Regions from separate parts of the Anaerotruncus massiliensis (ex Togo et al. 2026) genome, predicted to be linked through region 2. Evidence: predicted binding sites of a transcription regulator. Region 2 holds the regulator's gene; the other holds the start of a gene.

Region 1 (25,649 bases), on a different contig from region 2:
TCGTCGGGCACCATCGACAGGTTGGATCTCGTAACCTCTATGTAGTAGCCGAACACCCGGTTGTAGCCGATTTTGAGGTTCCGGATGCCGGTGCGCTCCTTCTCCCGCGACTCGATCTCCACAAGCACCTGCTTGGTGTTGTGCACGAGGGAGCGCAGGCCGTCCAGCTCCCCGTCGAAGCCCTCCTTGATGACGCCGCCGTCCTTGAGCGCGATGGGCGGCTCGTCGACGATCGCGCGGGAGAGGAGCCCGCAGACGTCCTCGAGCGGATCGATCCGGTCGTGGACCTCCTTCAGATAGGCGCTCGCGCAGCCGGCAAGCCGTTCCCGCAGGCCGGGCAGCGCCCGGCAGGTGAACTCGAGGGATTTGAACTCGCGCGGCGTGGCGTTGCCGTAGATGACGCGGGTCATCAGCCGCTCGAGGTCGAAGATGCCCGAAAGGGCGTCCGCGATGTCGCAGCGCAGAATCGTGTCGTCCACGAGCTCCTCCACCGCGTTGAGGCGCTTATTGATGGCGGCGGGGTTCACGAGGGGCTTGTCGAGGTAGCTGCGCAGCAGCCGCTTGCCCATCGCGGTTTTGGTCTTGTCCAGCACCCAGAGCAGCGTCCCGCGCTTTTCGCCCGTGCGCATCGTCTGGGTCAGCTCGAGGTTGCGCCGCGCGGTCAGGTCCAGCACCATGTACTGCTCGGGGTTCACATAGCCGACGTCGGTGATCCGTTCGAGCCCCTTCTGCTGCGTCTCGTAGAGGTAGGAGAGCAGCGCGCCGAGCGCGCGGACCGCGCTCTCCTTCCCCTCGAGCCCCAGTTCCTTCGGTTCCCTGGAAAAGTGCCGTTCAATGAGCGCTTCGGCCTCCCGCGGCTCGAACCGCTCGGAGTCGCACAGGTCGGCGACGCAGTGGAGCTTCTCCTTGATAAAGGAGGTGACCTCCTTCTTGTCGAGTAGCCCGTCGTTAAAGATGATTTCGCTCGGGCTGTACCGCCCGAGCTCGTTGATCAGCTCGCCCTGCGCCCCCGCCTCAAACTGGGAGACAAAGAGCTGGCCGGTCGAAATATCGGCGCAGGCCAGCCCCCAGCCGCCCGCGTCGCAGAGGATGCAGGCGATGAAATTATTCGTGTCCTCCGAGAGCATGTTGCTCTCGATGAGGGTCCCCGGCGTGACGACGCGGATGACGCTGCGCTTGACGACGCCCTTGGCGTCGGCGGGGTTTTCCATCTGCTCGCAGATGGCCACCTTGTAGCCCTTCCTGATGAGCCGCGAGATGTACGCGTCACACGCGTGGTAGGGCACGCCGCACATCGGGGCGCGCTCCTCCTGCCCGCAGTCCCGCCCCGTCAGGGTGAGCTCGAGCTCCTTCGACGCGAGGATCGCGTCGTCGTAAAACATCTCGTAGAAGTCGCCGAGCCGGAAGAAGAGGATGTGGTCCTTGTGCTGTTCCTTTACGGCGAAATACTGCTGCATCATCGGGGAGAGCTTCTGCATATCAACGTTCATCCACGCCGACCTCCGGTGGTTATTTTGTCAGTGGTTCAGTGGCAGCCGGAGCAGGAGGAGCAGCTGCCCGAGCATCCGCCGCTCTTCTGTTCGATCTGGTCGGGGTCCTCGCCGTCGAGGCTCCCGCGCAGGATCTGCATGACGAAATCGACCAGCCCGTCGACCTCGTTTTTGGCGTCGTTGTAGGCGCTCATGTTCTTGTTCGCCATGATCTGCGCATAGAGCTCCTTGACCTCGCCGTTGATCGCCGTGATCTTCTCCTGGTCCTTCTCGCTCTTGTTGATCTCCCCATTGAGATCGATCCGCTTGAGGTTGAATTTGCCGATGAGCGACTGGAGCTCCTCGTCCGAATCGTTCATCTGCTGCGCCACCATGAGGCGGAGATACCGCTCGTCCTGCTGAATCGCCTTTCCGAGCTGGCGTGCCGTTGCAATAACATCCATTGTTTTTTCCTCTGCTTTCTATTTGAAATTTTATTTATGCGTGTTCCTTGCAGGAGAGGGTCTCCACCTCCAGCTGAAAAACACAGACCGCGTTGAGCATCGCGTCGGGGAAATCCCAACCGCCCTTTCCCGTGCTGTGGAGCATGACCGCCTGCAAAGCGGCCCGCTTTTCCTCCGGGGCCTCGATGACCGAGACGCGCCCCGTCCCGACGACGCTCCGGTAGCGGGCGGAGTTCCTGCACGCGACCTCCGCCTCGATGAGCTCGTAGCCGGTATCCAGTTCGAACCCGGCCCGGGGGGACCTCAGGATGCAGTCCATCTTCCGGCCCTCTTTGGCCCCGTGAAAATAGAAGGTCCGTTTTCCCTCTTTTTCATCATAACCAAAATCGAGCGGGACGATGTAAACCTCCCCGTTGTCATAAAAACCCAGCCTGCAGCAGTGGCAGGCGCGGATGATCGCGTCGATCCGCTCCGGATCGGTCACTTCCCTGTCTTTCCTTCTCATGGTTCCTCCCCGCCTCCTGTCACGCCAGGCTTCCGAAGAGCGCCCAGTTCAGCGCGCGCTCGATCTTGACGTTCACAAACCGGCCGATCGCCTCGCGCGGGCCGGTAAATTCGACGATGTCGTTGCTTTCCGTGCGCCCGGAGAGCCAGCCCCCGCCGGAGCGGCCCTCCCCCTCGGCGAGTACCCGCACCGTGCGGCCGACCATCCCCGCCTGGATTTCCCCGCGGATTTCGCTCTCCGCGTCGAGCAGCTCGCGGAACCACCGGGATTTTTCCTCCGCGGGGACCGGGTCGTCCATCAAGGCGGCCTTCGTCCCCGTGCGGGGAGAAAAGAGGAAGGTGTAGAGGGTGTTGTAGCGCACCCGCCTCACCAGCGCGAGGGTCTCCTCAAAGTCCTCCCGCGTCTCGCCGGGAAAGCCGACGATGATGTCGCTCGAAAAGGTGACGCCGGGGATCGCCTCGCGCGCGTAGTCGATGAGTTCGAGGTAGCGCTCCGCCGTATAGCGGCGGTTCATCGCCGCGAGCACCCGGTCGCTGCCGCTCTGCACCGGCAGGTGGATGTGGCGGCAGACCTTTTCGCTCGACGCGATCGTATCGATCAGCTTTTTCGTACAGTCCTTCGGGTGGCTCGTCATGAACCGCAGCCAGAAATCCCCCTCCACGGCGTCGACACGGCCGAGCAGGTCGGAAAAGTCGACCGGCTCGGAAAGCCCCTTGCCGTAGGAGTTGACGTTCTGGCCGAGCAGGGTGATCTCCCGGTAGCCGGAGGCGGAAATCTCCCGGGCCTCCCGCAGCACGTCCTCCGGGTTTCTGCTGCGCTCCCGGCCGCGCACATAGGGCACGATGCAATAGGTGCAGAAATTGTCGCACCCGTACATGATCGGCAGGTTCGCCTTGATGGCGCCGTCCCTGCGCAGCGGCAGCCCCTCGATGATCTCCCCGTCCCCCGGCGCCACCGAAAACTGCCGCCGCTCCCCCGAAAGCCGCCGGAAGAGCAGCTCGGGCAGCGTGTGCAGCGCGTGGGTGCCGAACACGAGGTCGACGTAGGGGTAGCTCGCACGAATCCGGTCCGCGACCGCCTGCTGCTGCATCATGCAGCCGCAGAGCCCGATCAGCATGCCCGGGCGGGCGCGCTTGACCTTTTTGAGGGCGCCCACGTTGCCGAACACCCGGTCCTCGGCGTTTTCCCGGACCGCGCAGGTGTTGTAGATGACCAGATCCGCGTAACTTGGGGAATCGGTGAAGCCGTAGCCCATCTCCGCGAGCATCCCCGAGAGCTTTTCGCCGTCCGACTGGTTCTGCTGGCAGCCGAACGAATGGACGAACGCCGCCGGGGGATGGTCGTAGCGCCGCGCCAGAAGCTCCTGCACCTGCCGGGCGAACTCCCGCTGCCGCGCGATCTGTGCGGACGATGCCGCCGCCTGTTCCGTTGCCAAAACGCGTCCTCCCCGAAATCAATTTGCATACCGTATTATCATATCATTTTCGACGGTTTTTTTCAAGGGAAGGAAACAGGAAAGGAGGGATTCCGCGGAATCCCTCCTTTCTCCTGACGTACACGTTACAGCGACTCGCCGAACGCCTTGCCGAGTTCCCTCGCCCTGGCGAGGTCCTCCTCCGAAGGCACGAAGCAGACCTTGTATCCCTCGCCGAAGAGGCTCATCTTGAGCCCCGCGAGGCGGGCGGACAGGTTGGGCACCGCCTCGCCGCTCCAGCCGTAGGAGCCGAAGACGAGCACCGGCTTTTTCTTGTTGTTGACCGCGTCGACGTGGGCCAGCAGCATCCAGGCGGGCGGCACCGCGTCGCCGTTGATCGTCGGGCTGCCGAGCGCGAACGCGTCGGACGAATTGAGCAGCGCGGCCAGCCTGCCCATGTCGTGTTCGATGATGTCGAAGCAGTCGACCGCCGCGTCCGGCTTCGCCTCCAGGATGCCCCCGCGGATCGCGGAGGCGATCTTGCGGGTGTTGCCGTAGGCGGAGGTGTAGAAGACGGGCACCGTCAGGCGCTCGTCCTTCTGCGGCTGGCTCCACGCGGCGTACCGTTCCTTCGCGTACTCGAGGCGGCAGCCCTTTGTGAGGACCGGTCCGTGGCTGTTACAGCAGAGCTCCACCGGCAGGTCCTTGATCTTTTCAAGCCCCGCGAGCACATAGGGCTTGAAGGGCCCGAAAATCGCGTCGTAGTAGTTTTTGAAGGCCGCCTCGTACTTGGAGGGATAGGCCATATTGTAATCGAAGGTGTAGGGCTCGCAGTAGTGCGCGCCGAGGAAGTCGCAGGAGAAGAGCGCCTTCTCCTCCTCCACCCAGGTGAACATCGAATCGGGCCAGTGGAGGAAGGGCGCGTTGATGAAGCGCAGCGTCGCCCCGCCGATGTCGATCACGTCGCCGTCCTTGGCGGCCTGCACCGAAAGGTCGCCGCGGTTGGTGATGTTCTTCAGGTAGATGCTCCCCGCTTTGGACGCGATAATCGTCGCGTTGGGGATGTATTCGAGCAGCTGCGCGAGGCTGCCCGAGTGGTCGGGCTCGTTGTGGTTGAGCACCACGTAGTCGATCCTTTCGGGGTCGATCACCTCGCGGATGTTGGCCAGATACTGCTTGAAATAGGTCTTGTGGCACGCCTCGACCAGGACGTTCTTCCTGTCCCCCTTGATCAGGTAGGAGTTGTAGGACGTGCCGTAGTCGGTCGTCATGACAATGTCGAACACCCGCATGTTGGGGTTCAGGATTCCGACGGAGTAGATGCGGTCGGTAATTTTCACTGCTGCCATTTTGGTTTCCTCCTGTATACAAACGAGGTGACCATTTGACAGGTCAAATGGTCACGCGTCGTTCCTTATTCCGCTTCAAACTGCTCTTTGCCGACGCCGCAGAGCGGGCAGACAAAATCGGCGGGCACGTCCTCCCACTTGGTCCCGGGCGCGATGCCCTCCTCGGGATAGCCCTTCTCCTCATCATAGACGAACCCGCAGATGCTGCATACATACTTTTTCATGTCACAAAACTCCTTTATACCGGTTTTCAGCGGTTCCCGCTGTTTCTGCCACAAATATACCATATTGGTGTACTATTTGTAAAGCCCCAAACCGCACAAATTTGATAAATTTATAACATTTTTTTTAGGTATTGCCCCGTATAGGACTCCGGAACCTTGCAGATCTCCTCCGGCGTGCCGGCCGCGACGATGGTTCCGCCCGCGTCGCCCCCCTCGGGGCCGAGGTCGATGATGTAGTCGGCGGTTTTGATCACCTCTAAATTATGCTCAATTGTGATGACGGTATTCCCCGCGTCCACCAGCGTCTGCAAAACGTCGATCAGCTTGTGCACGTCGGCGGTGTGCAGGCCGGTCGTCGGCTCGTCAAGGATGTAGACGGTGCGCCCGGTCGGCCGCTTGGAAAGCTCGGTCGCGAGCTTGACCCGCTGCGCCTCGCCGCCCGAAAGGGTCGTCGCGGGCTGGCCGACCTTGACGTAGCCGAGCCCCACGTCGTAGAGGGTCTGGAGCTTGCGCGCGATCTTGGGCACGTTTTTGAAGAACGCGAGCGCCTCCTCGACGGTCATTTCGAGCACGTCGTAGATCGATTTTCCCTTGTATTTCACCTCGAGCGTCTCGCGGTTGTAGCGGCGGCCCTTGCACACCTCGCAGGGCACGTAGATGTCCGCCAGGAAGTGCATCTCGATGCGCACGATGCCGTCGCCCTCGCACGCCTCGCAGCGGCCGCCCTTGACGTTGAAGGAGAAGCGGCTGGACTTGTAGCCGCGCATCTTGGCGTCGGCCGTCTGCGCGAAGATTTCGCGGATGTCGGTGAACACGCCGGTATAGGTCGCCGGGTTGGAGCGCGGGGTGCGCCCGATCGGCGACTGGTTGATGTCGATCACCTTGTCGACGTTCTCCATACCGAGGATGTCCTCGTGCCTGCCCGGCTTGACGCGCGGATTGGTGAGCTCCCGCGTCAGGCGCTTGAAGAGCACCTCGTTGATCAGCGAGCTCTTGCCCGAACCGGAGACGCCCGTCACCACCGTGAAGATTCCGAGCGGGATCTCCACGTCGATCTCCTTGAGGTTATTTTCCGCCGCGCCGACGATTTTGAGGCTCTTCCCGTTGCCCCTGCGGCGCTCCGCGGGCACCCCGATCCGCTTGGCCCCGGAAAGGTACTGCCCGGTGATCGACCGGGGGCAGGCCTTGATCTCGTCCACCGTGCCCGCGCAGACCACCTCGCCGCCGTGGATCCCCGCGCCGGGGCCGATGTCGACGATGTAGTCGGCCGCGTACATCGTGTCCTCGTCATGCTCGACGACGATCAGCGTGTTGCCGAGGTCGCGCAGCCGCTTGAGGGTGGCGATCAGCTTGTCGTTGTCCCGCTGGTGCAGGCCGATCGACGGCTCGTCGAGAATGTAGAGCACCCCCATGAGCGACGAGCCGATCTGGGTCGCGAGCCGGATGCGCTGGCTTTCGCCGCCCGAGAGGGTCCCGGCCGAGCGCGCCAGCGTCAGGTATTCCAGGCCGACGCTGCGCAGGAATCCCAGCCGCTCGCGGATCTCCTTGACCACGAGCTCGGAGATCATCTGCTCGCGCGGGGTGAGCTCGAGATGGTCGAGAAAGTCAAGCGCGCCCACGACCGACAGCCGGCAGAACTCGCTGATGTTGAGCCCGCCGACCGTCACCGCGAGCACGGTATCGTTCAGGCGGTTGCCGTGGCAGACGGGGCACTCGACGCTGTTCATCCAGGTGGTGATCTCCTCGCGCATCCACGCGGAATTCGTCTCGCGGAAGCGGCGCTCGAGGTTGTTGACGATCCCCTCGAAATCAGTGTAGTAGGAGCCCTTCATCGACCCGCCCTCGCGGTGCATGAGGATCTTTTCCCCCTTGGTCCCGTAGAGCAGGACCTCCACCGCCTGTTTGGGCAGGTCCTTCACCGGCACGTCGAGGGAAAAGCCGTAGTGGGCGGCGAGCCCCTCGTAGTACATCTGCGCGATGCCGCCCTCGGCGTAGTACCAGCCGGAGGCGCGGATCGCGCCCTCCCGGATGGTCAGGCGCTTGTTGGGGATGACGAGCTCGGGGTCGACCTTGAGGAAGGTGCCCAAACCCGTGCACTTCTCGCAGGCGCCGTAGGGGGCGTTGAAGGAGAACATGCGCGGGGTGAGCTCCTCAATGCTGATATCGTGGTCGGGACAGGCGTAATTGGAAGAGAAGGTCATCTCTTCCCCTTCCGCGTCGACGATCGCGATGCCTCCCGTCAGCCCGATCGCCGTTTCGAGCGAATCGGCCAGGCGGGAGCGGACCCCCTCCTTGATCACGAGCCGGTCGACGACCACCTCGATCGTGTGCTTCTTGTTCTTTTCGAGCTTGATCTCCTCCGAGAGGTCGTAGAGGTTGCCGTCCACCCGCACGCGTACATAGCCCGAACGCCGCGCGGCGTCGAACTCCTTGATATGCTCCCCCTTGCGCCCGCGCACGGTGGGCGCGAGCACCTGCACCTTCGTCCCCTCGGGCAGCGAGAGCACCCGGTCGACCATCTGGTCGACCGTCTGCTGCTCGATCGGCCGGCCGCAGACGGGACAGTGCGGAACGCCGATGCGCGCGTAGAGCAGGCGCAGGTAGTCGTAAATCTCGGTAACGGTGCCGACCGTCGAACGGGGGTTCTTGGAGGTGGTCTTCTGGTCGATCGAGATCGCGGGGCTGAGCCCCTCGATGCTGTCGACGTCCGGCTTCTCCATCTGCCCCAGGAACATGCGCGCGTAGCTCGACAGGCTCTCGACATACCGCCGCTGGCCGTCCGCGTAGATGGTGTCGAACGCGAGCGAGCTCTTGCCCGAGCCGGAAAGTCCCGTAAAGACGATCAGCTTGTCACGCGGAATCTCAATGTCAATATTCTTGAGGTTGTGCTCCCGGGCACCCTTGATAACGATTTTATCCAAAGCCATAGTCTATCTTCCGTTTCCTTTATTTTGGCAGCCTGCTGGGGCGGGCGCGCTCGTCCTCCGCCCTGAGCTTTGCAATCTTGTCGCGCAGGTAGGCCGCGTGCTCGAACTCGAGGATCTTCGCCGCGTTCTTCATCTCGAGCGTCAGCTTGGAGATGAGCGCCTCCCGTTCCTTGTGGCTGAGCTTCTTTCCGCGCTTGCCCTTTTTGCCCTCGACCTCGTCCCTCGTCGAGATTTCGAGGATGTCGCGCACGTCCTTTTTGATCGTCTGCGGGGTGATGTGGTGTTCCCTGTTGTAGGCCATCTGGATTTCCCGGCGGCGGTAGGTCTCGCGGATGGCGTTCTCCATCGACTCGGTGACGCTGTCCGCGTACATGATGACCCTGCCCTTGGAATTTCGCGCCGCGCGTCCGACCGTCTGCACAAGGGAGGTCTCGCTGCGCAAAAAGCCCTCCTTGTCCGCGTCGAGGATCGCCACGAGCGACACCTCCGGGATATCGAGGCCCTCGCGCAGCAGGTTGATGCCGACCAGCACGTCGAACTCGCCCAGGCGCAGGTCGCGGATGATCTCCATCCGCTCGATCGTGTCGATGTCGTGGTGCATGTAACGGATGCGCACCCCCATGTTCTCCATGTAGGCGGTCAAATCCTCCGCCATCTTCTTGGTGAGGGTGGTGACGAGCACCCGCTCCCCCTTCTGGGCGCGCTGGTTGATCTCCGAGAGCAGGTCGTCGATCTGCCCCTCGACCGGGCGCACCTCGATCTCGGGGTCGCAGAGCCCCGTCGGACGGATGACCTGCTCGACGATCTCGGCGCTCTTCTGGCGCTCAAACTCGCCCGGCGTCGCCGATACGAAGACGACCTGGTTGAGCTTCTGGTAGAACTCGTCAAAGTTGAGCGGTCGGTTGTCGAGCGCGGACGGCAGCCGGAAGCCGTATTCGATCAGGCTCTGCTTGCGGGAGCGGTCGCCGCCGTACATGCCGCGCACCTGCGGCAGCGTGACGTGGCTCTCGTCCACGAAGAGCAGGAAATCTTTCGGGAAGTAGTCGAGCAGCGTGTAGGGCGTGCTGCCCGGCGCGCGGCCCGAAATTACGCGGGAATAGTTCTCGATCCCCTTGCAGAAGCCGATCTCCTGCATCATCTCGATGTCGTAGTTGGTGCGCTCGGCGATCCGCTGCGCCTCGATCAGCTTGCCGCGCTCCTTGAAATAAGCCACCCGCTCCTCGCTCTCGCGGCGGATCTCATCGATCGCGGCCGCCATCTTCTCGGGCGGCACGATGTAGTGGGAGGCCGGGTAGATCGCCACATGGCTGACGACGTTCTTGACCTCCCCGGTCAGCGTGTTGATCTCGGTGATGCGGTCGATCTCGTCCCCGAAGAATTCGACGCGCACGGCGGTATCCCCCGAATAGACGGGGAAGATCTCCACAACGTCGCCGCGGACCCGGAACTTGTTGCGCACGAAGTTGATGTCGTTGCGCTCGTACTGGATCTCCACCAGCTTTTTGATGAGCTCGTCCCGTTCCCTGTGCATTCCCGTGCGCAGCGAGATGACCATGCTGTGGTAGTCGATCGGGTCGCCCAGCGTGTAGATGCAGGAGACGCTCGACACGATGATCACGTCCCGCCGTTCGCCGAGCGAGGCGGTCGCCGAGTGACGGAGCTTCTCGATCTCGTCGTTGATCGCCGAATCCTTTTCGATATAGGTGTCCGTGTGGGCGATATAGGCCTCCGGCTGGTAGTAGTCGTAGTAGCTGACAAAATACTCCACAGCGTTGTGCGGGAAAAATTCCCGGAACTCGCTGCACAGCTGCGCGGCCAGCGTCTTGTTGTGCGCCAAAACAAGCGTCGGGCGGTTGACGTTTGCGATGACGTTTGCCATCGTGAACGTCTTGCCCGAGCCTGTGACGCCCAGCAGGGCCTGTTCCTTCCTGCCCGCCAGCACGCCTTCGGTCAGCTTTTCAATTGCCCGCGGCTGGTCCCCCGTCGGTTTGTAGGGGGCGACCAGCTCGAATTTTCCTTCTTCCATATACCTCCCCCGCTTTGGGCCGTCAGATCAATCGATTGACGCGTTCAAGAGAACAGATGTTCGATTCATCTAGTGTAGCTTCTTTTCCATCAAAAGTCAACAGTTTATTTTACCACAGTTTCGACATGATTTCAAATGCCCGCCGCCGAAAGATTCTGCCAGCCGCGCGGCGCGCAAAGGGCGCTTCCAAAGTGGAAGCGCCCCATCGTTATCCGTTTTCTGTTTTGTCCGCGGATTCCCGCCACCGGCCCGGCTCGTCGGACGCGCCGCCCCGGGAGAGCGCGTCCTCCATCAGCGAGATCAGTTCGAGCGTGCTGCGGAGCCGCTGGGTCTGGTCCCGGTTGAGCCAGCGCACCGTCCCCTGCCAGGTGGCGTTCTGCCGGAAGAGCACGCTGATCACAAACGTCGCCCGTTTCCCGGGCTCCTCCATGCCGATGCGGGCGAGCATCTCCTCCAAGTCCCCGCGCTGTTCCGCCGCCGGGACAGACGGCTTTTCCTCCGCCGTTTTTCCCCGTTTCTTCTTATGGAACGAGCGGATCTGCATGGAGCTCTGCGGGAACCGTTTTTCATTATAAAACTGCTCCATGCGGGTGATCAGCGCAAGCACCCCGGAAAACGTCGTAATACCGAAGGCCGGAGAGGCCAGCCGCCCGTTCAGGTCGTGGTCCTCCGTGCTGTCAACAAATACCCAAACGGAGGTTGGGCTGACCGCCCCCAGGTTTCCTGACTCCATCTGTGGTCCCTCCATCTCACAAAATTAGAATAAGCCCTAAGGCCGCTCAAAGGAAAAGAAACCGGAATCGCGCATCGAAACGTAATCCGACCCCGCAAAAATCAGGTGGTCGGCAAGACGGATTTTCGCCGCCGCCAGCGCGTCAAAGACCGCGCGCGTCGCGAGCATGTCCGCGTTGGACGGAAGCGCGAGCCCGCGCGGATGGTTGTGCGCGAGAATCACCGACACCGCATGGCTGCGCATCGCGGCCTCGAGGATGTTGCGGGTGTACATCGGCGCGGCGTTGATGCTGCCCTCCGCGATGAAATCGCCGTAGACGACGCCGCCCCGGCTGTCCATGCAGAGCAGAAAGATCATCTCGTTGTTGCGCCCGATGAACTTTGGCCGCAGGAAGGTCCCCACCTCTTCGATCGTGGCGAGGACCACTCCGTTTTCATCATAGTCATCGAGGTACCGGCGCGCGAGCCCGGGCACCAGCTTGAGCAGCGTCGCAACGTTCGCGCCGACCCCCTCCACCTGGCAGAGCTCGTCGAAATCCGCGTCCAGCACGCCGGAAAGCGATCCGAAACGCGCGAGCAGACGGTGCGCCAGCTCGTTGGTGTCCCGCTGGGGCACCGCGTAAAAGAGGAGCAGTTCAAGCACGTTGTGCGGGGCGAAGCCGTCCAGCCCCTCCTTTAAGAAGCGGTCCCTGAGCCGCTGCCTGTGTCCCTCGTGCACATTCGCCATCCGCTCTTCACCGCCCGCGTTTCCAGTATCTTAGTACATATTATAACAAAATAATTCCTGTTTGCCTAGACCCCGTCGATTTTTCCCGGCTTTCGCCGGCGGAGCTTGTGTGCTATAATAAGCGCGGGGAATCCGCTCACATCCGGTCGCCCCCGCCGCGGGCGGTTTCAACGCCGCGCGGCCATTGATTTACAGGCCCCTTCGACCATCGGGGCTGCGGAGGTTCGCCATGAGGGAATTCGTCATCAATCAAAACGACGCGGGCCAGCGCGTGGACAAGTTCGTGACCAAGGCGGTCCCGCTGCTGCCCCAGGCCCTGCTCTATAAATCCATCCGCACCAAGCGGATCAAGCTCAACGGCAAGCGGTGCGAGATCTCCACCCGTCTGTGCGAGGGAGACCGGCTTTCCCTCTACCTGAACGACGAGTTTTTCGGCGGCGCGCCCGGCGCGCCCGCCTTCCTCTCCGTCCCGCCCACGGTCGACGTCCTCTACGAGGATGAAAACATCCTCCTCGCGGACAAGCGCCCCGGCCTGCTCGTCCACGAGGACGAGGGCGGTCAGACGGACACGCTGATCAACCGCATCCTCCACTACCTCTACCAAAAGGGCGAGTACGACCCCGCCCGGGAGAACAGCTTTACGCCCGCCCTCTGCAACCGGATCGACCGCAATACGGGCGGCATCGTCATCGCGGCCAAAAACGCGCCCGCCCTGCGGGTGCTCAATGAAAAGATCAAGGCCCGCGAGCTGCAAAAGCTCTACCTCTGCGTCGTGCACGGCACGATGCCGCACCGGTCGGACACCCTCAAGGGCTTCCTCGTCAAGGACGGCGCGGCGAACACCGTCACCGTCTGCGACCATCCCGTGCCGGGCGGCCGCACCATCCTCACCCACTACCGCGTGCTCGGCGAGAACGGGCGCTTCTCCCTGCTGGAGGTCGACCTGCTGACCGGCCGCACCCACCAGATCCGCGCACACCTCGCCTCCATCGGCCATCCGCTGCTCGGCGACGCCAAGTACGGCCGCAACCGCGACAACCACGGCACCGGCTACCAGTTCCAGGCTCTCTACTCCTACAAGCTCACCTTCCGGTTCCAGGGCGGCGCGGGCCCCCTCGACTATCTGAACGGCAGGAGCTTTGAGGCGAAGAAGGTGTGGTTCCGCGACGAGTTCCTCTCCGGGAATCTCCGGTAGCACTTTTTTTGAAAAAGTGCTTGACAAATTATCTGTAATGATTATAATTACAGATAGAAGAAAATGAACCGGAAAGGATGATTATATGAATATCTTAACGATCACAGCGGACAATTTTGAGGCTGAGGTCCTGAAATCGAGCGAGCCCGTTCTCGTGGACTTCTGGGCGCCCTGGTGCGGCTACTGCCGGATGCTCGCCCCCATCTTCGACCAGCTCGCCGCGGCCTACGAGGGCAAAATCCGGTTCGCCAAGGTGAACATCGACGACGTGCCCTCGCTCGCGCAGCAGTTCTCGGTGATGACCATCCCCACCCTGCTGCTCTTCCGCGGCGGCAAGGAGAACGAACCGCTCGTCGCCGCCAAATCCAAGTTCCAGATCGAGGAGTGGCTCAAGCAGTCGGGCGCGATCTGATTCCCGGAGGCTGAAAGGCCCCGTCGGCACCGCCGGCGGGGCCTTTTTTGCGCGCATCCGTCCCCCTTGAAAAACCTTCTTGACAAACGGAACCGGCCTGCTATAATGGAATTCCATTCACAAACTCCGGAGGGCCCGCCGTACGGTGCGGCGGGCCGTCTTTCGACCACGGACGCAAACACAGCCGGGCGGGCGCGTGTCTGCGTTTTTTTGACCGTCCGGCAAATAAAAGGAGGTTTTATGGAACAATCGAAGCCTCACGGCTGGAAGCGCGGCTTCTTTACGATCGCGGCCGGGCAGACCGTCTCGCTGATCGGCAGCAGCGCCGTCCAGTTCGCGCTGATCTGGTGGCTCGCCAGCGAAAGCTCCTCCCCCATGACGATGGCGCTGGCGGGGCTCTTCGCCTTCCTGCCGCAGCTGGTGCTCGGGCCGTTCGTCGGGGTGTGGGTCGACCGCCTCAAGCGCAAGACGGTCATCATCTCCGCGGACCTCTTCATGGGCCTGGTCGCGACCGTTTTCGCGGGCGTCTTCCTGCTTGGCAGGCCGCCCTTCTGGTCGGCCTGCCTCGTGCTGGGCATCCGGGCGGTCGGGAACGTCTTCCACACCCCCGCGATCCAGGCAGCGATCCCCATGCTCGTGCCCCGGGACCAGCTCGTCCGTGCCAACGGCTGGAGCCAGTTCATGCAGTCGGGCGCCTTTATGCTCGGGCCGGTGCTCGGCGCCGCGATGTACGCCGCCTTGCCGCTTCCGGTCATCCTGCTCTCCGACCTGGCGGGCGCAGTCGCGGCGAGCGTCACGGTCGCGGTGGTGAAGATCCCCGATCCCCCGCGCGCCGGGCAGGAGCTTCCGCATTTCCTGCGGGAGATGCGGGATGGCGCGGCCGTCTTCCTGCGCGACCGCAGACTCTTCACCCTCACCCTCTGCGTGTGCGTGGGGATGATCTTCTACATGCCGCTCTCCTCCTTCTATCCGCTGATGACAAGCGATCATTTTCAGGCGACAGCCTGGCACGCAAGCCTCGTCGAGCTGCTCTACGCGGCGGGTATGATGCTCAGCGCCGCAGGCCTCGGCGCGGTAGGAACGATCAAAAACAAGTTTTCTGTCATCCACCTCGGCCTGCTCGGTTTGGCGGCAAGCACCCTGCTCTGCGGAATCCTTCCAAGCGACATGGTCTTTTTCTGGCCCTTCGCGGTCTTCTGCGCCGTCATGGGCGCCAGCGGGAACCTCTACGGCATCCCCTTCATGGCCTACATGCAGGAGTCCGTCCCCCACGAGGCGCAGGGGCGCGTCTTCTCTCTGCTGGGCAGCATGATGTCGCTGGCCATGCCGCTGGGGCTTCTGATCGCGGGGCCGGTCGCCGAACGCTTCGGCGTGCCGCTTTGGTTCTTCCTGTCGGGGATCGTGCTCTTCGCCGTCACCGGCATCAGTGCGCTGCTGACGCTGCGAAAGCCGGCGCACGGCTGAAAACACGAAAAACCCGCCTGCAAGCGTTCGCTTGCAGGCGGGTTTTTTATCGCAGCGTATGGTGTTTTTTGTAATAGCCGAGCAGGCCGCCCTCCGTGAGATATCCAACGACCTGCGGCGGAAAGGGCTCGAAGGCCACCGGATCGGAACCGTTTACCCGGATGCAGCTTTTTTCGAGGTCCACCTCCACGAGGTCCCCCTCCCGAATCTCCGCCCGGCAGATCAGCGGGAGGATTCCCATGTTGATGCCGCCTCTGTAGAAATGTCGGCTGAACGACTTTGCGATCACGCACCGAACTCCGGCGGCCTTCATTACCAGGATGATCTGCTCCCGGGAAGAGCCGCAGCCAAAATTTTCACCGGCGACCAGGATGTCCCCCGGCTGATAGACGGAGGAGAAATCGCTCCTGCACGCCTCGAAGAGATACGGCACAGCTTCCGTCTCGTTCTTTCCGCCGGCGAGGCGGCTGCCCGCGATGATCTGGTCCCCGTTCACATTGTCACCCAGCACGACCGCTTTCCCCTTCATCCCAAAACCTCCCGATCTGTGATAAATCCGCACAGCGCCGAACAGGCGGCCACCAGCGGAGAAGCGATATAAATCCGCGCATCCTTGCTCCCCATCCGTCCGTTCAGGTTTCGGTTGGTGGTCGAGACCGCCACCTCGCCGTCCCCCAGCAGGCCTCCGTGGATTCCCGCGCAGGGGCCGCAGCTCGGCGGGAAGACGGAGGCCCCCGCTGAAGTGAGCGCGTCCAGATGTCCGCCCGCCTTGAGCGCCGCCTCCACCTCCGGCGAAGCGGGATAGACCAGCAGCCGGACGCCGTCGGCCACCCGTTTCCCCCGGAGAATTTCGGCCGCGAGCGCGATATCCTCGTAGCGCCCGTTCGTGCAGGACCCGATCACGACCTGATCCACCCGAACCTTCTCCAATTCCTCCGCCGCGACCGCGTGGTCGATGCACGGAGGCACCGCCACCAGCGGCCGCATCTGCGAGACGTCGATGGTGATCCTACGGCTGTATTCCGCGTCGCCGTCCGGTTCCACCCCCGCTTCTCCGGTCACTCCGTACGCCGCGAGCCACCGCCGGGTCACCTCGTCGCACGGCATGATCGCGCCCTTTGCCCCGGCCTCGATCATCATGTTGCAAAGCGTGGCGCGGCTGTCGAAGCTGATGTCCGCCACCGCCTCGCCGCCGAACTCCATGCACTGGTAGGACGCGCCCGCCTCACCCAATATGCGCAGCAGCTCCAGCGCCAGGTCCTTGCCCAGGATTTTGCGCGGCAGCTTTCCCACAAACTCCACCCGGATGGTCGGGGGGACCTTGAACCAGCACTGGTCGCAGGCAAATATGACGGCCGCCTCCGCCGCGCCCACGCCGGTGCTGAAGGCGTTTAGCGCGCCGTAGGTGCAGGAGTGCGAATCGGTGCCCACTGCGATCCCGCCGGGCCTGACTTTACCGGATTCCAGCATCTTCTGGTGGCAGACGCCCTTGCAGACGTCCACCAACCGGATGCCGTGCTCCTTTGCGAAGCGGCGGAGAAGAAGGTGGTTATTCCCGGCTGCCGCGTTCGGACACGGGGCAAAGTGGTCCAGGACGATCAGGTGGTGCGCCGGGGATTTGACCGTCTTTGCGATCTGCGCGAAGTTTTTGACCGCCGTCGGGCCGTTGACGTCGTGAATCATGCAGGCGTCCACCTCCACAACCACGATATCTCCCGCTTTGACCGGCCTGCCCGCCTTCGCGGAAAAGATTTTTTCAACTGCAGTAGCCATTTTATACCCCCTCGCGGCGGCCGCCGCGTTCATTTTGCATATTGGTACTCCCACGCCTCGTATTCCGGCACCTTCGTCGCCTTCTGAAATTCTGGAAGCGTTGCAAGCCGGTCCAGTCTGTCCGCCGTATTCCCGTTTTCATAGAGGTGCTTCATCGTGTCCAGCGCCTGCTTTAGAAAGAGGGAGCGCAGCGTGGCCGGATAGAGCACCAGCTTGACGCCAAGCTGCCGGAAGGTCTCCTGCGAGTACCGATTCAGCTCGCTTATGTCGTTGACGTTCACCACCACCGGCCCGGAGACCTCCCGCGCCACCATCCCGACCTCCTCAAGCGTGGAGCATCCCACCACGAACACCGCGTCCGCGCCCACCTCCAGATATTTGTTGGCGCGGCGCACGGCCTCCTCCCTGCCGTAGCTCACCATGGCGTCGGTGCGCGCGATGATGCAGAAGTCCGGGTTTTCCCGCGCGTCGATCCCCGCCTTCAGCTTCCTCAGGAATTCGTCCACGGGGACGATTTCGTGCGTACCGCCGTAATAGGCGCATTTTTTGGGGCTGACCTGATCCTCGATGTGGATGCCCGCGACGCCGCCCCGTTCAAATTCGTTCACCGTGCGCATAAAGTTGAGCGGCTGGCCATAGCCGGTGTCCGCGTCCGCGATCACCGGGATGTCCACCGAGCGGGCAATCCGCGAGGAGGCGTCGACCACCTCGGTCATCGTGAGCAGGCCCATGTCCGGCAGACCGAGCGCCGAGGCGGAAACCGCGTTGCCGGAAACCAGCGCCGCCTGAAAGCCGGACGCCTTGACCGCCAGCGCGCCGATGCAGTCAAAGACGCCGGGGACAAAATAGGTTTCCCGGTCCCCCAGCATATTTTTGAGCGTCAAACGCTTATTCAAAAGCTATCCCTCCGTTTTCGTCATATCTGCGCCGCCACGCGGGCGCCCTGATGAATCGCGTCCAGCGCGACGCCCGGCCGCCCGGCGTCCCCGATCACAAAGACCCGCGTTCCGGGCAGGTGTTCCTTCGCCCACGCGCTCAGGCGGTCTTGCGGGTTGCGTCCGGCGGCAACCACGACGCCGTCGACCCCTTCCAGCGCATAGCTGTAATTCTGGCTGCAAACCCGCACCTCCGGCAGGGCGACGCGCTCCGCCTTTGTGAGAAGGTGCGCCGCTACGCCGTGCTCGGACAGGCGCTTTAAGAGGAAGCGCCGCCTGCTCTGGTTGAGCCCGTCCGCGAGCTTGTCCGTCATTTCCACGATCTCCACCCGGCGGCCGGCGGCCGCCAGATAATCCGCCGCCTCGCACCCCACAAGACCGCCGCCCAGCACTACGATATGGCTTCCCCGCAGGGGCTTTCGCCCTGACAGGAGCTCGTCCGCGGTTACGACGTTTTCCCCGTCGATCCCCGGGATGGGCGGGACGGCCGCGACGCTTCCCGTGGCCACGATCAGCACGTCCGGCCTCTCCCGCTCCAGCAGCTCGGGGGTGACCTCCGAGCCGTATTGGATGGCGATCCCGGCCTCTTCCAGCGCGGCCACGCGGAAATTCGTGATTTCGCGCATCCGTTCCTTCTGCGGGGGCAGCGCCGCCAGATTGATCAGCCCCCCGGGCTTCGATTCCCTCTCGTACACCAGAGGCCGGAATCCCCGCAGGGTAAGGTCGTAAGCGGCCTCCAGCCCCGCCGGCCCCGCTCCGGCGATCAGGATTTTCTGCGCCTTTTCCGCCTCGGTCGCCGCGGCAAAGTTGAGTGTCGTCTCAAAGCCGAGCCGGGCGTTTTGCATACAGCGGATCTTTTTATAGAGCGCCGCGTCGCGGCACCCCTGGTTGCAGCCGATGCAGCGCCTGACCGGGCCCGCGACCCGCCCCTCGTACTTCGCGATCATGTTCGGGTCCGCGAGGTTCGCCCGCGCCATGGCGACCAGGTCCGCCTTCCCGCTCCGTATGACGGCGTCCGCCTCCTCCATGTCGGTGATGCGGTTGACCGCGATGACCGGGATGGAAACCGCCGCCTTCACCCGCGCCGCGTTGTCGGCGTTAAAAAGGTCCTCCATGTCCATCGGCGCGGAAATCGCATACTCCGATTCCGGCATGCCGCAGGAGACATGAATCGCATCCGCGCCCGCTTTTTCAAGGAGCCCGGCGATTGCGGCCGTCTCCTCGATTCGCCTTCCGCCCTCCACCAGCTCGTCCCCGCTGATCCGGAAGATCAGCGGATAATCCGCGCCGGTTTCCCGTTTGATGCCTCGGACGATCTCCGCCGCGAACCGCGCGCGCCTTTCGGTCGAGCCGCCGTATTCGTCCTGGCGCCGGTTGTAAAACGGCGAGAGGAACTGCGCCACCTCGTGCGCGTGCGCGCCGTGGATTTCGACCCCGTCCACCCCCGCGCGCCGCGCGCGCGCCGCGCACGCGGCGTAGCTGTCGATCAGGCCGCGGATATACTCCGGCGTAAAATCGTTGATGTCCTCAATGGTATATCCCCTTCCGGCCTGGAATTTCGCCGGGTGGAGCTGGCAAAAGAGCTTTGCGCCATGCTCGTGCGCGACGTCGGCCAGACGTTTCCATCCGGGGATATAGCCGTTGTGGGAGAGGGCTGGGCGGCCTGGGCCCACCTTGCCGTGGGGGCTGCCGGGGATGATGAGCAGCCCCACGCCGCCCCGTGCGCGCTCCCGGACGTACTCTGTCATCACGTCGTTGATATAGCCCTCGGCGTCGCAGAAAAAGACGCACATGGAGGGGAAAACGATCCTGTTTTTGAGCTGAACCGTTCCGATCCGGATCGGCTCCAATGCATGTGTCATAGTGACTCCTTTCGTAAAGACGCGGCGGGGGCCGCAGCCGAGTGCTGCGGCCCCCGCTGGTTGCGTAAAGTTTCTAATCAGGCTGCGGCATCAAGCCTGCTGTTTTGCCTTTTTGCCCTTCATCAGCCCGAATACCACGGACGCCGCGGTGAGCAACAGCAGCACCAGCGTAATGGGGTGCACCACAAAGGTCATCAGCGAGCCCTTGGAAAGCAGCATCGCGCGGCGCAGATTGTCCTCCACCAGCTGCGCGAGCACAAAGCCTAGGACGGTCGCCACCGGGTTGAAGCCGGCCAGCTTCATCAGATAGCCGAGGAAGGAACAGACGATCAGAATCCCCACTGCGAAAATGCCTTCGTTCAGAGCAAGGGAACCCACCACCAGCAGGCAGAGGATGATCGTATTGAGGTAATGCGGCGGGATCGCGGTCACCTTCACCCACGGCTTTAAGAAAAGCCGCCCCACGATCAGCAGGCAGGGGCAGGCCAGCAGGATGCCCAGGAACACCGCGCCGAGCGCCTCCGGATTGTTCTGTGCGAGCAGCGGGCCGGGGCGCATCCCATGCATGACCATGGCCCCCAGCATGATGGCCGCCGATGTGGAGCCAGGGATGCCGAAGGAGAGCAGCGGCACGACCGCCGCGGGTACGCAGGCGTTGTTGGCGACCTCGGGCGCAATAATGGCGTCAGGTACGCCGGTGCCGAATTTGTCGCCGTCCTTGGAAATCCGGCGGCCCTCATTATACGCGATGAACGAGGCGATGGTGGGGCCCGCGCCGGGCATGACGCCGACCACGATGCCCATGATCATGCTGACGATCGCGGTCTTGATGGTCGCCAGAAACTCCTTGATCGTCACGAAGGTGTAGTCCAGCTTGCCCAGCATGGGAGACACCAGTTTTTTCTCCTGAATCTGCTGGATGATCTGGCCGAACAGCTCCGCCGCCGCCACAAAGCCGACCACGGCCGGCACGTCGCTGACGCCGTCGCCCAGCTGGATCATCCCCATCGTGAAGCGCGGCATCCCCGTAAAGTTGTCCGCGCCGATGCTGCCGAGCATGATTCCCAGGATGATGGAGATAAAGCCCTTCGCCATGTTCCCCTTCGACATGCTGATGACGGCCGAGAGTCCGAAGAGCGCGAGCGCAAAGAAGGCGGACGCGTCCAGCATCAGCGAAATTTTCACCAGAAGGCCGAGCAGGAAAACGCCCAGTATCCCGCCGAAGAAGCTGCCGAAGCAGCCGCCCGTCAGCGAATAGCCCAGCGCCTTGCCGCTGTGGCCGTTTAAGTGCATCTGCCGCCCGTCCAGCGCGGTGGGCGCGTTCGCGGGGGTGCCCGGAACGCCGACCAGAATCGCCGGGATCGAGCCGCCGTATTCCGCGCCCACGTAGACCGCGGCCAGCAGCATGAACGCCTGCACCGGCTCCAGCGCGATCGTAAAGGGCAGGATGAGCGACATGGCGAGGGAGGCGGTAACGCCCGGCAGGGCGCCCCCGAAAATCCCCCAGGCAACGCCGGCAAAGACCCAGAGAACACTCTGAATGGAAAACGCGGAGAAGATTTCTCCCCAAAGCTGCATCGTTGTCATTTATAGCTGCTCCTTTCGTACCATCAAATTAGCAGGCCGCGGGGAAGATCCGCGTTGAAAAGAACCTTGAACAGCAAATAGCACACAACGGCTATCACAGCGGAGGGGATCAGCACGCCCGTCGGTTTTCTCCAGGAAGCTCCCATCAAGCAGAAGCAGACCGCCGCAAATAAGAAGGTGGATACCGTGTAGCCAAGCAACTGGATTCCCGCGACATACAGCACCATCATGCCGATCACAAGGAGCAGGCACCGGATGTCCCTGGGGGTGAATTTTGTCGCGGAATTCGCCTCTTCGGATTTGTCCAAAATCGCTTTGACTAAAATCCACAGGCTCAGAGCGATCAGCACCACCGCCAAAAACTGAGGGAAGCCCGCCGGTCCCAGCGGCTCCGTAGTCAGCGCCTCGGGCAGGGTGGTTGCGGAGTAGAAATATATCGAGCCCAGCGCGATGAGCAGAATGCCCGATATGATATCTACGTATTTTTTCTTCTTCATGGACCATGGTCCTCCCTAACGTTGAAGTTGCGCGCCCTCCGGCGGGGCTCCGGGCGGCCCGCCGCCCGGAGCCGTCTCACGCCGGTTTTGAAAGTCAAAAGCGATTACTCGCCCGTGCCGTATTTCGCGATGATTTCCTTTACGGTCTTATCCTGCTGCTTGCAGAGCTCCAGAAACTCCTCGTGGCCCATCCAGCCGTCAAGGGAACCGGAATCCGCAAGCCACTTCTGGAAAGATTCCGACTGGGAGGATTCCGCAAAGATTTTTTCCCAATATTCGATTGCTTCATCAGGAGTCCCCTTGCGCACAAAGAGGCCGCGCCACTGGGGAAATACGAAGTCCACGTCGGATTCCGTAAGTGTCGGGATGTCGGGGAACTGCTCGACGCGCTTGTCTTCCGCGAACGCCAGCGCCCGGACCTCGCCCGCCGCGAGCTGGTCATAGACCTCGCCCAGCTGGCCGAAAACTGCGTCGACATTCTTCCCGAGCAGCGCCGTGAGCGCCTCGCCGCCGTCCGTGTAGGGGATGTAGCTGGTGCCGCAGCCCAGGGTGTCCGCCATGATCGTGGCGCACATCCAGGCCGGTCCGCCGCTGGCTTCGCCGGCGATGGTCGCGTTGCCCGCCTTATAGGCTTCAAGGAAGGAGGCGATGTCCTGGTAGGGGCTGTCCTTATGGACCACCAGCACCTGAGGCTCAAGCTGGAAACGCGCCAGCGGAACAAGGTCCTCCGTGGGATGCATGCCGTTATTCGCGTTGTAGTACCACAGGAAATTGGTGGGCGTGCCGACGATCAGCGTGTGGCCGTCGGTCTTCCCCTCTTTGACGTACGCCCAGACGTTCGAGCCCGCGCTTCCCTTTTTGTTCTGCATGAACATGTTCTGCGGGACCAGACCCTGCGTCGCCTCGATGATCGCACGCCCGATGAGGTCTCCGCCCGCGCCGACGCCGGAATGGGTGACGATCTCGACCTGCTTCGTGGGGACCCATCCCTCCGTCTCCGCGGCGCTTCCCGAGGCCGCCGGAGCGGCCTGCTGAGCCGACGGCGCGGTTTCGGCGTTCCCGCCCGCTCCACAGGCCGCCAGGCTTAGGATCATCGTCAGGCAAAGTACTACGCTGAACAGCTTTTTCATTTAAAAATCTCCTTCTCCCTTTACTCTTGTGATTGTGTGTAACGGTTGTCCGATTGAAAGCGAAAAGCGCCCGTATACAGCGGTCGTAACCGTTTTGGGTTTCAAGTCCCTCCTTTTTCGTCACGTCTTGAAAAAAAGCGCAGTTCATATTAAACTGGAGTTATCGATTCGGCTGATCAAGGAAAGGAAGTGCTAGTGTGCTGCTCAAGGAACTGAACTATATTCTGGCGATCGAAAAATACGGTACGATCACAAAGGCGGCGGAGCACCTGTACATCTCGCAGCCGGCGCTGAGTAAATACATCAAAACGCTGGAGGAGACGCTGGACACCAACCTGCTGGAGAACACCGGCCGCAGCATCATCCTGACGGACGCCGGCAAGCATTACGCGAAGGCCGCCCGCAAGATGATGGAGATCTACGAAACCATGTCGCGCAATCTTTTAAACTCCGACAACATGATCCACGGCACCCTCCGGATCGGCACCTCTTTCACCCGGAGCCCGCTGCTTCTGCCGGAAACCCTCGCGCGGTTCCGCCAGAAGTACCCCAACGTCGAGCTTCTGCTCTTCGAGGAAAACTCCTACAATCTGGAAACCCAGCTTGCGAGCGGGCTGATCGATTTCGTCATCGCCAAGGGCCCGGTAACGAATATTTATAAATTTACGGCCCTTCCCCTCTTCCGGGAAGAATTTCTGCTCGGCCTGCCCAAGGACCATCCGGTAAAGGAGCGGGCGGTCCGCTCCGGCGACGCGGCCCATCCCTGGCTGGGACTGCAAGAGGTGCTCAACGAGTGCTTCATTCTCTTGAAGCCGGGGCATCACACCCGCTTCATGGCCGACCAGTTCTTTGCGCAGTCCCAGTTTGTGCCGGCGAAAACCATTGTGACCGCCAACATCGAAACCGCTCTCCGTATGGCGGTCGCCGGTCTGGGCATCGTGTTCGTACCCAGCTTTTTCACTATCGGCAACGCCTGTCACCAGTCGAAGCTCGACTTCTATTCGGTCGGCGCGCACCCGCTACAGCGGACGTATACGGAGTTCAGCATTATGTACCGCCAGGAGACGCATCTCACGAAATACGCAAAGGAATTTATCCGGATTATGCAGGACTATTGCCGGGAGTTTTTCGCCGGAGAATAAGGCCCGGCGCTAAAGGTCTCCCGCTTCGAGCAGGCCGCAGACCGCCCGTCCCATTTGCAGCGTGGAGGCGGTCCCGCCCAAATCGGGCGTGACGGACGCCTTGTCGGAAAGCACCGCCTCCATGGCCCGCTCCATCTCGGCGGCCGCCTTTAAGGCCGACGCGTCCTGCTTGCGCCCGGCGAGCCAGTTGAGCATCATTTGCGCCGATTTGATCATCGCGAACGGATTGGCGATCCCCTTGCCGGCGATGTCCGGCGCCGAGCCGTGTGTTGCCTGCGCCATGCAGTACTGCGGGCCGGCGCACAGTCCCGCCGCCATGCCGAGCCCGCCGACGAGCCCCGCGGCCTCGTCGGAGAGAATATCCCCAAACATATTGGTGGTGATGACGACGTCGTAATCCTGCGGCCGCATCAGCATCTTCATCGCGAAGGTGTCCACCACCACCGTCTCAAACTCGATGTCCGGGTATTCCTTCGCCACATCCCGGCAGGCTTCGATGAAGAGGCCGCATCCCAGCTTGAAAACGGTGTTCTTATGGACCGCAGTCACCTTTTTGCGCCCGCCGCGCCGTCGGGCCAGTTCAAAGCCCTCCCTTGCCACCAGCGTGCTGTTCCGTCTCGTAATGACCCGCAGCGAAAGCGCCATGTCGGGCGTGGGCATACAGTCGCTGGTCCCGCGGAACATGTTGCGGTCCGGCTGGAAGCCCTCGTTGTTTTCGCGGATGATGACGAGGTCGACGTTCGGATTGATGCAGGGAATCTCCGCATAGGATTTTGCCGGGCGGATGTTCGACACCAGATCGTATTCCCGCCGCAGGATGGGGTGCGGATTGAAGCAGTTTGGCTGATCCTTGGGGTAGGCCATATGTCCGATCGGCCCCAGAATCCACCCGTCCAGCGTGTAAAGCCGTTCCCGGACCTCCGGCAGGAGGGTCGTCCCGTGCTCCAGGAAGGACGGATACCCGATCGGCAGAGGCACCCATTCGATCTGAATCTCCGGATAGCGTTTCACCGCCGTTTTCAGCACCTCGACGGCAACCGGCACGATCTCAAGCCCGATATCGTCGCCGTTTAAAATTCCGATTTTATACTCTGCCATGGCCTGTACAGCCTCCTTTTTCACTCTCCAAGCAGGGACGCGCGGGTTATTCCGCACGGCCCCGCATCACGGACGCCTCGAAATCCATATAGGACTCCAGCCCGGTGCTGTTCGCGCGCTCCTCCTGCGTGCAGAAGATATCCCCGAGGTGGTTTGTCCGCCCCTTCGCCCGCATCTCGCTCAGCACCAGCTGCATTGTGCGGATGCAGGAGCGTGTCAGAGACTGCGGGAAAAACGCGAGCTGGATTCCCATCCGTTCAAAATCCGCGACGCTGTAGTCGCCCGTCGGGCTCCCCTCGGTGATGCACACCGCCGTGGGAAATCCGAGCTGACCGATCTGAATCAGGTCGCTTTCGCTCTTTGGCGTGCTGATGAATACGCCGTCGGCCCCCCACTCCCGGTACAGCCTCGCGCGCCGGAGCGCCTCCTGCATTCCCTGTGTGTTGTCGGCGGCCGCGTCCGTTCTCGCCAAGAGAAAAAAGTTTGAATCTGTCCGCGCCTTAAGGACCGAGTCGATCCGAATTTTCATCTCCTCGACGGGGGCCACCCGCAGCCCGTCGTAATAGGCACACCGCTTGGGGAACGTCTGGTCCTCGATCATGACCCCCGCGATTCCCATCTGCTCATATTCCCGGACGGTACGCAGAATCGTGACCGGCCCGCCAAAGCCCGTATCGATGTCCACAACCATGGGAATGGAGGAAACGCACAGCATGT
Region 2 (5,812 bases):
GAAAGGAACTCGCTGTCGGTCGACTACCGACAACTTCCTCCGCTCACTGAGCGGCGGCCCCGATCGCCTCCTGCACCGCCCCGCGGGAAAGCTCGGCGGCGGAGCCGCTCAGCGCGAGCCCGCCATCCCGCATGACGGCGATGTTGTCGCAGAGGCCGAACGCCTCGTCGATGTCGGCGGTGAGCCAGAGGACGGCCGCGCCCTTCTGGAGGAGCTTGTTCATCTCAAAATAGAGCCGCATTTTAGCGGGGATGTCCACGCCGGCGGTCGGCTCGCAGAGCAGGTAGACGAACGCCTGCTTGCGCATCGCGCGTTCCACCAGCTCCCGCTGGCGGTTGCCGCCCGTGATGTACTCCTGCTGCGGCCGGAGCATGACGTAGTTGCCGAGAGCCTTGCCCACGCTGGCCATCAGCCGTTTGGCGGAGATTGCCATGCGGCTGGCGGAGGTGTCCTGCTTGCCCGCGTTGACCGCGATCTCGCTTTCGCGGATCTCCTCCTCGTCCTCCTGGCTGGAGGCGAGCACGATGCCCGCCCTCACCGCCGTGATCGGCGAGGGAATCTCCAGCGGGGCGCCGTTTAAGAAGATCTTCCCCGTCGTCTTTCCGAGTCCCGCGAGGCTGCGCGCGACGCTGAGCTTGCCCGACTGGGCGCCGCCCATGAACGCGGTCACCTGCCCGGCGCGCAGCGAAAGGCTCACGCCGGAGAAGTTCGGCCCCGAGAAGTCCTCGAGGCGCAGGACCTCCTTCCCGGCCTCCGGACGCTCGCGGTAATAGATGTTTTCCGACTTGATGCCGTAGACCGCCTCAATCAGCGCCTTCTCGTCGAATTCACCGGCGGGCGCGCTGCGCACGATCTCCCCGTCCTCCATGACCGAGATCGTGTCCGCGACCGCGAGCACCTCGTTCAGGTCGTGGGAAATGATCAGGAAGGCGCGGCCCTCCTGCTTGAGCCCGGCAATCGCGTCGTAAAGCCGCTGCTTTTCGCTCTCGTTGAGGTGGGTGGAGGGCTCGTCCAGCAGGATGATCCGCCCGTCGGTGACGATCGCGCGGGCGATCGCCGTGAGCTGGCGTTCCGCGTCGGTGAGGTTGCCCATCGGCGCGCGCGGGTCGATCTGGACGTTCATCTGGCGGAAGACCTCCTCACACCGGTGGAGCATCCGCCTGTTGTCCACCAGCCCGAGCTTGCCGCCCATGCGCAGCTCGTTGCCGAAAAAAAGGTTCTCATAGACCGGCAGGTTCGCAAACATCTGCTGGTGCTGCGCCACGAGGATCAGCCCGTTTTTGACCGCGTCGGAGGTGTTTCGGATCTCGGCGGGCTGCCCGTCGATCAGCACCTGCCCTCTGTCGGGCGTAAAAACGCCCATGATCGTGGAAAAGAGGGTGCTTTTGCCCGAGGCGTTGCGCCCCACCAGCGCGTGCACCTCGCCGGGGCGCAGCGCAAGGTTGATCCCCCGCAGATAAAATTCGCTGCTGATGCGGCGGCTGACGCCGCGCAGTTCCAGCAGATACCGTTCTTCCATCCCTACTCCCCTCAATTCTTCCGGGCGGCTTCCAGCACCGCCGTCACCGCCTCGACATTGACCCCGCGGTCCTCGTCGAACCGCGCGCGGTTCAGGTAGCCGCGCAGCTTGCCCATCTTGATGACCTCCGGAGATTTGATATAGCTGATCGTCTTCTTGCCGTTAAAGGTGATGACCGCCACCTGCTCGACCGGCACCCGGTGCCCCGCGTCCCGGCAGAGGGTGAGCACCCGGCCGGAGCACTGGGCCGCCGCCCTGCGCGGGTTGGGCACCGAATACCGCTTGCCTTCGTCCGCGATGACCCACTGCTCCTCGTCGGGCCCGCCGAAGTATTCCCCGGCGTAGCAGAGGTCATAGACGAGCAGAACGCCGAAATAACCCACAAGGATGTGATCCGCCCAGCCGGAAAGCCCGTTCGAGACGAGCACGGGGCTGTCGATCACCTTGTAGCCGCGCGGCGCGGCAAAACTGCGCAGCGCGCGCGAAACCTTCCTACGCTCCGAATCCTCCGTGCGGGGGTGCAGTTTTTTGTAGAGCACCAGCGCGGCGCCGGCGGCCAGCACCGCCACGCCGAAAAAGATCAAAAGTCCCCAAAACGTATCCATGTCCAACGCCCTTTCCCTATAGAATCGCCTTTGCTAATGATAGCAAATCGCGGCGGTTTTTGCAAGAACGCGGGCGCCCCGGGCGGCCCGCTTGACTAACCGGGGAAATCCGTTATACTTAAAAGGTGCCGAAACGGCCGGAAGGGAGGCTTCCGCCTTGAAAAGAACCATCGCGCTCCTCTGCGCGCTGCTCCTCTGCCTGACGGGCTGCCGTTCGGAGGGGCCCGGGCAGGACGCCGCCGTCGAAAGCGCCGGTCCCCTTGTGGAGACCGCCGAACCGGAAACGGCGATCGAAAAAATCTACGAGAACGTGACCGTCCGCGGGCTCGCCGACGCGTCGGACGACGACCTGACCGATAAATTTTTCCTCGACGTCTCGATGCTCGACAGCTACTGGGTGCGTTTTTCCTCGGGGGATTTCGGGCTGGCCGACGTCTTCATCCTCAAGCCGTCCGAGGGGATGGAACCCAAGGTGCGCGACGCGCTCGAGCAGGTGAAGCTCAACCGCGCCAAGGAGTTTGAAAACTACGACGTCTACGACGCCCACCAGATCGCGCAGGACGCGGTCATCTATGAGCAGGGCGGCTATCTCATCATGCTCATGCTCGCGGACACCGACGCCGCGCGGGACGTCATCGACCAGTACATTCCGAAGATTTGAGGGAAAGGGGCCGCGAGGCCCCTTTTTTGCCGCGTTTTCGCGGCGCGGACATGCTATCCTGTCCGGAGGACGGGCCCGCGCCCGCCCCGGCTTTCGGCGGGTTTTCCGCCGTTTTGCCGCCGGAAGTTCCCCAAAAGCCCGCGGCTGTGCTATAATGCAGGCAGGGAATTTTTTCCTGTTTTCGGCCGCGCCGCCGGAACCGGTGGTTCCTTTCCATTTTCGCCAAGGAGGTTTGCGCCATGCCCCAGTCCCACTCCGCCGGGAAACCCGGCCGCGTCCTGCTCTTCGACGAGCTGCGGGGCCTGTCCATCCTGCTGGTCGTCATCTACCACGGCGCCTTCGACCTGATCGCCGTCTACGGCGTCAGCATCCCCATCTTCGACGCGCCGCTGCTCCAGAAGTTCCTGCAGCCCCTCTTCGCCGGGCTCTTCGTCTTCATTTCGGGCGCCGTCTCCCGTTACTCCCGCAGCAACCTGCGGCGCGGGCTCGCCTGCTTCGCCTGCGGGCTGCTCATCACCCTCGTCACCGGCCTGCTCCCGATGGTGCCCGACCGCTTTGGCATCCTCCACCTGCTCGGCGCGAGCATGGTCCTCTTCGCGCTGCTGCGCCCCCTGCTCGACCGGATTCCCACCGCCGCCGGGTTCCTTCTCTTTTTCACCCTCTTCTTTTTCTGCCGGAGGGTGCCGGACGGCGTCTTCGGCTTTCCGCCCCTCGCCGCGCAGCTGCCCGAAAGCTGGTACACCGCCAGCCCCTGGCTCTTCCCCCTCGGGTTTCCCCAGCCCTGGTTTGAATCCGCCGACTACTTCCCCATCCTCCCCTGGACCCTTCTCTTTTTCGCGGGGTCCTATCTCGGGGTGTGGGCGCGCGCGGGCAGGCTGCCCTCTTTCTGCTACCGGGGACGCCTTCCCGCCCTCCAGACGGTCGGGCGCAAAAGCCTCTGGATCTACCTGCTGCACCAGCCGGTGCTCGTCCTCCTGCTCGGCGCATTCGTCTGGCTCGCACGCGGCGTGCTCGGCCTGCCCATCTGAGCGGGCGGCCCGGACCCCTCGCGGCGCAAAAAAAGGGCCGGATGCTCTGCAACATCCGGTCCAAGCTGTTTGAGGTGTGTTTTGAGGAGGGTAGAGATACTCAAAATGTTTGCGGCTAATCTTGAGTACATCTTTATTATAACCATTTTTCCGGGTGGTTTGTTAAGGATTCATGGCTACTTTTTAAAAAAAAGTCACTCTTTTTATAAACGAAATTTGAATATTGGTAACACCCGTTTCATCCTGTTAAAGTTTTTAGAACATACGTTTGCATTTTGGGACGTCTTCTGCTATACTGGAACCGAAAACAAACCATGCGGGAGGTGCCCATATGCAGCAGTTGTCACCGCGGGAGGCCGACATTCTCGAGGTTATCCGCACATCGATTGACGCCGGCGTGGTCCCCAGCGTCCGGGAGATCTGCGCGCGGCTGGGGATCAAATCGACCTCGACCGTGCACCGCTACCTCACGAGCCTCCAGGAGAAGGGGTACATCCTGCGGGAGGACAACCTCAACCGCTCGATCCGCCTGCCCCACAGCGAGGTGACGCGGGTCCCCGTCGTCGGCACGGTGGCCGCCGGACAGCCGATCCTGGCGGAGGAGGTCATCGAGGACTACCTGCCCGTCGCGCTGCACGGGGACGCGAAGGAGCTCTTCGCCCTGCGGGTGCGGGGGGACAGCATGATCAACGTCGGCATCTTCGACGGCGACCTGATCGTGGCGCGGCGCTGCGAGACCGCCCGCAACGGCGAGATCGTCGTCGCGCTGGTGGACGACGAGGCGACCGTCAAGCGCTTTTACAAGGAGAACGGCGGCTACCGCCTCCAGCCGGAGAACGACGCGATGGAGCCGATCTATACCGACCATGTGGTCGTCCTCGGGCGGGTGGCCGCCCTCTACCGGGAGTTCTGAAACTTTTGCCGCCGAGGGCGGCGGAAAGGCGGGGTTTCTGCTTGATTCGGGCAATCTTCTTTGACATCGACGGGACGCTGGTGAGCTTTTCGACCCACCGCATCCCCGAAAGCACCTGGCGCGCGCTCGACGAGGCACGCCGGAAGGGGGTCCTCCTCTTCATCGCCACCGGGCGGCACACCTCCGTCATGCAGGAGGGGCACATCCTCGGCGACTTCCCCTACGACGGCTATATCACGCTCAACGGGCAGTACTGCTATACGCGGGAGGGCATGGTCCACCAGAACTGCGTGCCCCCCGCCGACATCCGCGCACTCGTGGAGCTGCTCGACCGCGATCCCTTCCCCTGCCTCTTCATGGAGAAGGACCGGATCTACGCCAACCGGATCGACGACAACATGCGTTCGGCCCACAAGGCGGTGAATCTTCCGCTGCCCGAGGTGGCGGACTACCACCGCGCGCTCCACCACGACGTCTACCAGCTCAACTTTTTCCTCACCCCCGAGGAGGAGTCCTACCCCCTCTCGCGGATGCCCGGCTGCGCCGCCACCCGGTGGAGCCCCTACTTTTCCGACATCACCCCGCGCGGCGGCTCCAAACGCATCGGGATTGAAAAGATGCTCGCCCACTTCGGCATTCCGGCCTCGGATACGATGGCCTTCGGGGACGGCGGCAACGACATCGAGATGCTGCGCTTCGCGGGCGTGGGCGTCGCGATGGGAAACGCGGGCGAGGAGGTTCGGCAGGCCGCCGACGACGTCACCGACGACGTCGACCACGACGGTATCCAAAACGCGCTGCGCCGGTTCGGCGTCATCTAAAAAAGAAGCCCCCCGCAAGGGGGGCTTCTTTTTAGCCGTTGGGTCTCAGTCCTTGCCGCGGACCGCGAAGAGCAGGTCGATCGACGGGGCTTTGCCCACGCTCTTTTCGGTGTGCAGCTCATATTCCAGGTTGCGCGCCGCATAGCCGCTCCCGGGAAGCCACTTCGTATAGAAATATCGCTTGGCCTCCCCCACCGCCGGGCCCCACAGAAACCCGAGCTTGGGGCGGACGGTGATCCGCGCGTAAAGGCCCGCCTCCAGCGTG

Evidence for each region. The regulator LexA, encoded in region 2, represses DNA repair genes until DNA is damaged. The targets are predictions, from matches to a motif close to CNAACANNTGTTNG.
Region 1: the regulator LexA is predicted to act here: its motif matches at 10,428-10,441, upstream of uvrB (excinuclease ABC subunit UvrB).

The regions. Positions count from the first base shown of each region.
Region 1 is NZ_JAPJQF010000001.1:21,186-46,834, forward strand. It holds gene mutS (DNA mismatch repair protein MutS) at 1-1,478, opposite strand, end outside; gene RCI06_RS00115 (YlbF family regulator) at 1,526-1,933, opposite strand; gene RCI06_RS00120 (pyridoxamine 5'-phosphate oxidase family protein) at 1,968-2,438, opposite strand; gene miaB (tRNA (N6-isopentenyl adenosine(37)-C2)-methylthiotransferase MiaB) at 2,458-3,873, opposite strand; gene RCI06_RS00130 (FprA family A-type flavoprotein) at 3,999-5,201, opposite strand; gene rd (rubredoxin) at 5,267-5,425, opposite strand; gene uvrA (excinuclease ABC subunit UvrA) at 5,536-8,352, opposite strand; gene uvrB (excinuclease ABC subunit UvrB) at 8,372-10,378, opposite strand; gene RCI06_RS00150 (hypothetical protein) at 10,587-11,111, opposite strand; gene RCI06_RS00155 (RadC family protein) at 11,148-11,837, opposite strand; gene RCI06_RS00160 (RluA family pseudouridine synthase) at 12,067-13,032, shown strand; gene trxA (thioredoxin) at 13,118-13,444, shown strand; gene RCI06_RS00170 (MFS transporter) at 13,685-14,908, shown strand; gene RCI06_RS00175 (3-isopropylmalate dehydratase) at 14,955-15,437, opposite strand; gene RCI06_RS00180 (aconitase/3-isopropylmalate dehydratase large subunit family protein) at 15,434-16,681, opposite strand; gene RCI06_RS00185 (oxaloacetate decarboxylase) at 16,711-17,577, opposite strand; gene RCI06_RS00190 (NAD(P)/FAD-dependent oxidoreductase) at 17,598-19,478, opposite strand; gene RCI06_RS00195 (tripartite tricarboxylate transporter permease) at 19,569-21,065, opposite strand; gene RCI06_RS00200 (tripartite tricarboxylate transporter TctB family protein) at 21,089-21,562, opposite strand; gene RCI06_RS00205 (tripartite tricarboxylate transporter substrate binding protein) at 21,667-22,692, opposite strand; gene RCI06_RS00210 (LysR family transcriptional regulator) at 22,890-23,834, shown strand; gene RCI06_RS00215 (isocitrate/isopropylmalate dehydrogenase family protein) at 23,844-24,932, opposite strand; gene RCI06_RS00220 (oxaloacetate decarboxylase) at 24,979-25,649, opposite strand, start outside.
Region 2 is NZ_JAPJQF010000083.1:542-6,353, reverse strand. It holds gene RCI06_RS13900 (ATP-binding cassette domain-containing protein) at 44-1,519, opposite strand; gene RCI06_RS13895 (nuclease-related domain-containing protein) at 1,531-2,124, opposite strand; gene RCI06_RS13890 (DUF4358 domain-containing protein) at 2,282-2,785, shown strand; gene RCI06_RS13885 (heparan-alpha-glucosaminide N-acetyltransferase domain-containing protein) at 3,025-3,813, shown strand; gene lexA (transcriptional repressor LexA) at 4,145-4,726, shown strand; gene RCI06_RS13875 (Cof-type HAD-IIB family hydrolase) at 4,768-5,547, shown strand; gene RCI06_RS13870 (GyrI-like domain-containing protein) at 5,593-5,812, opposite strand, start outside.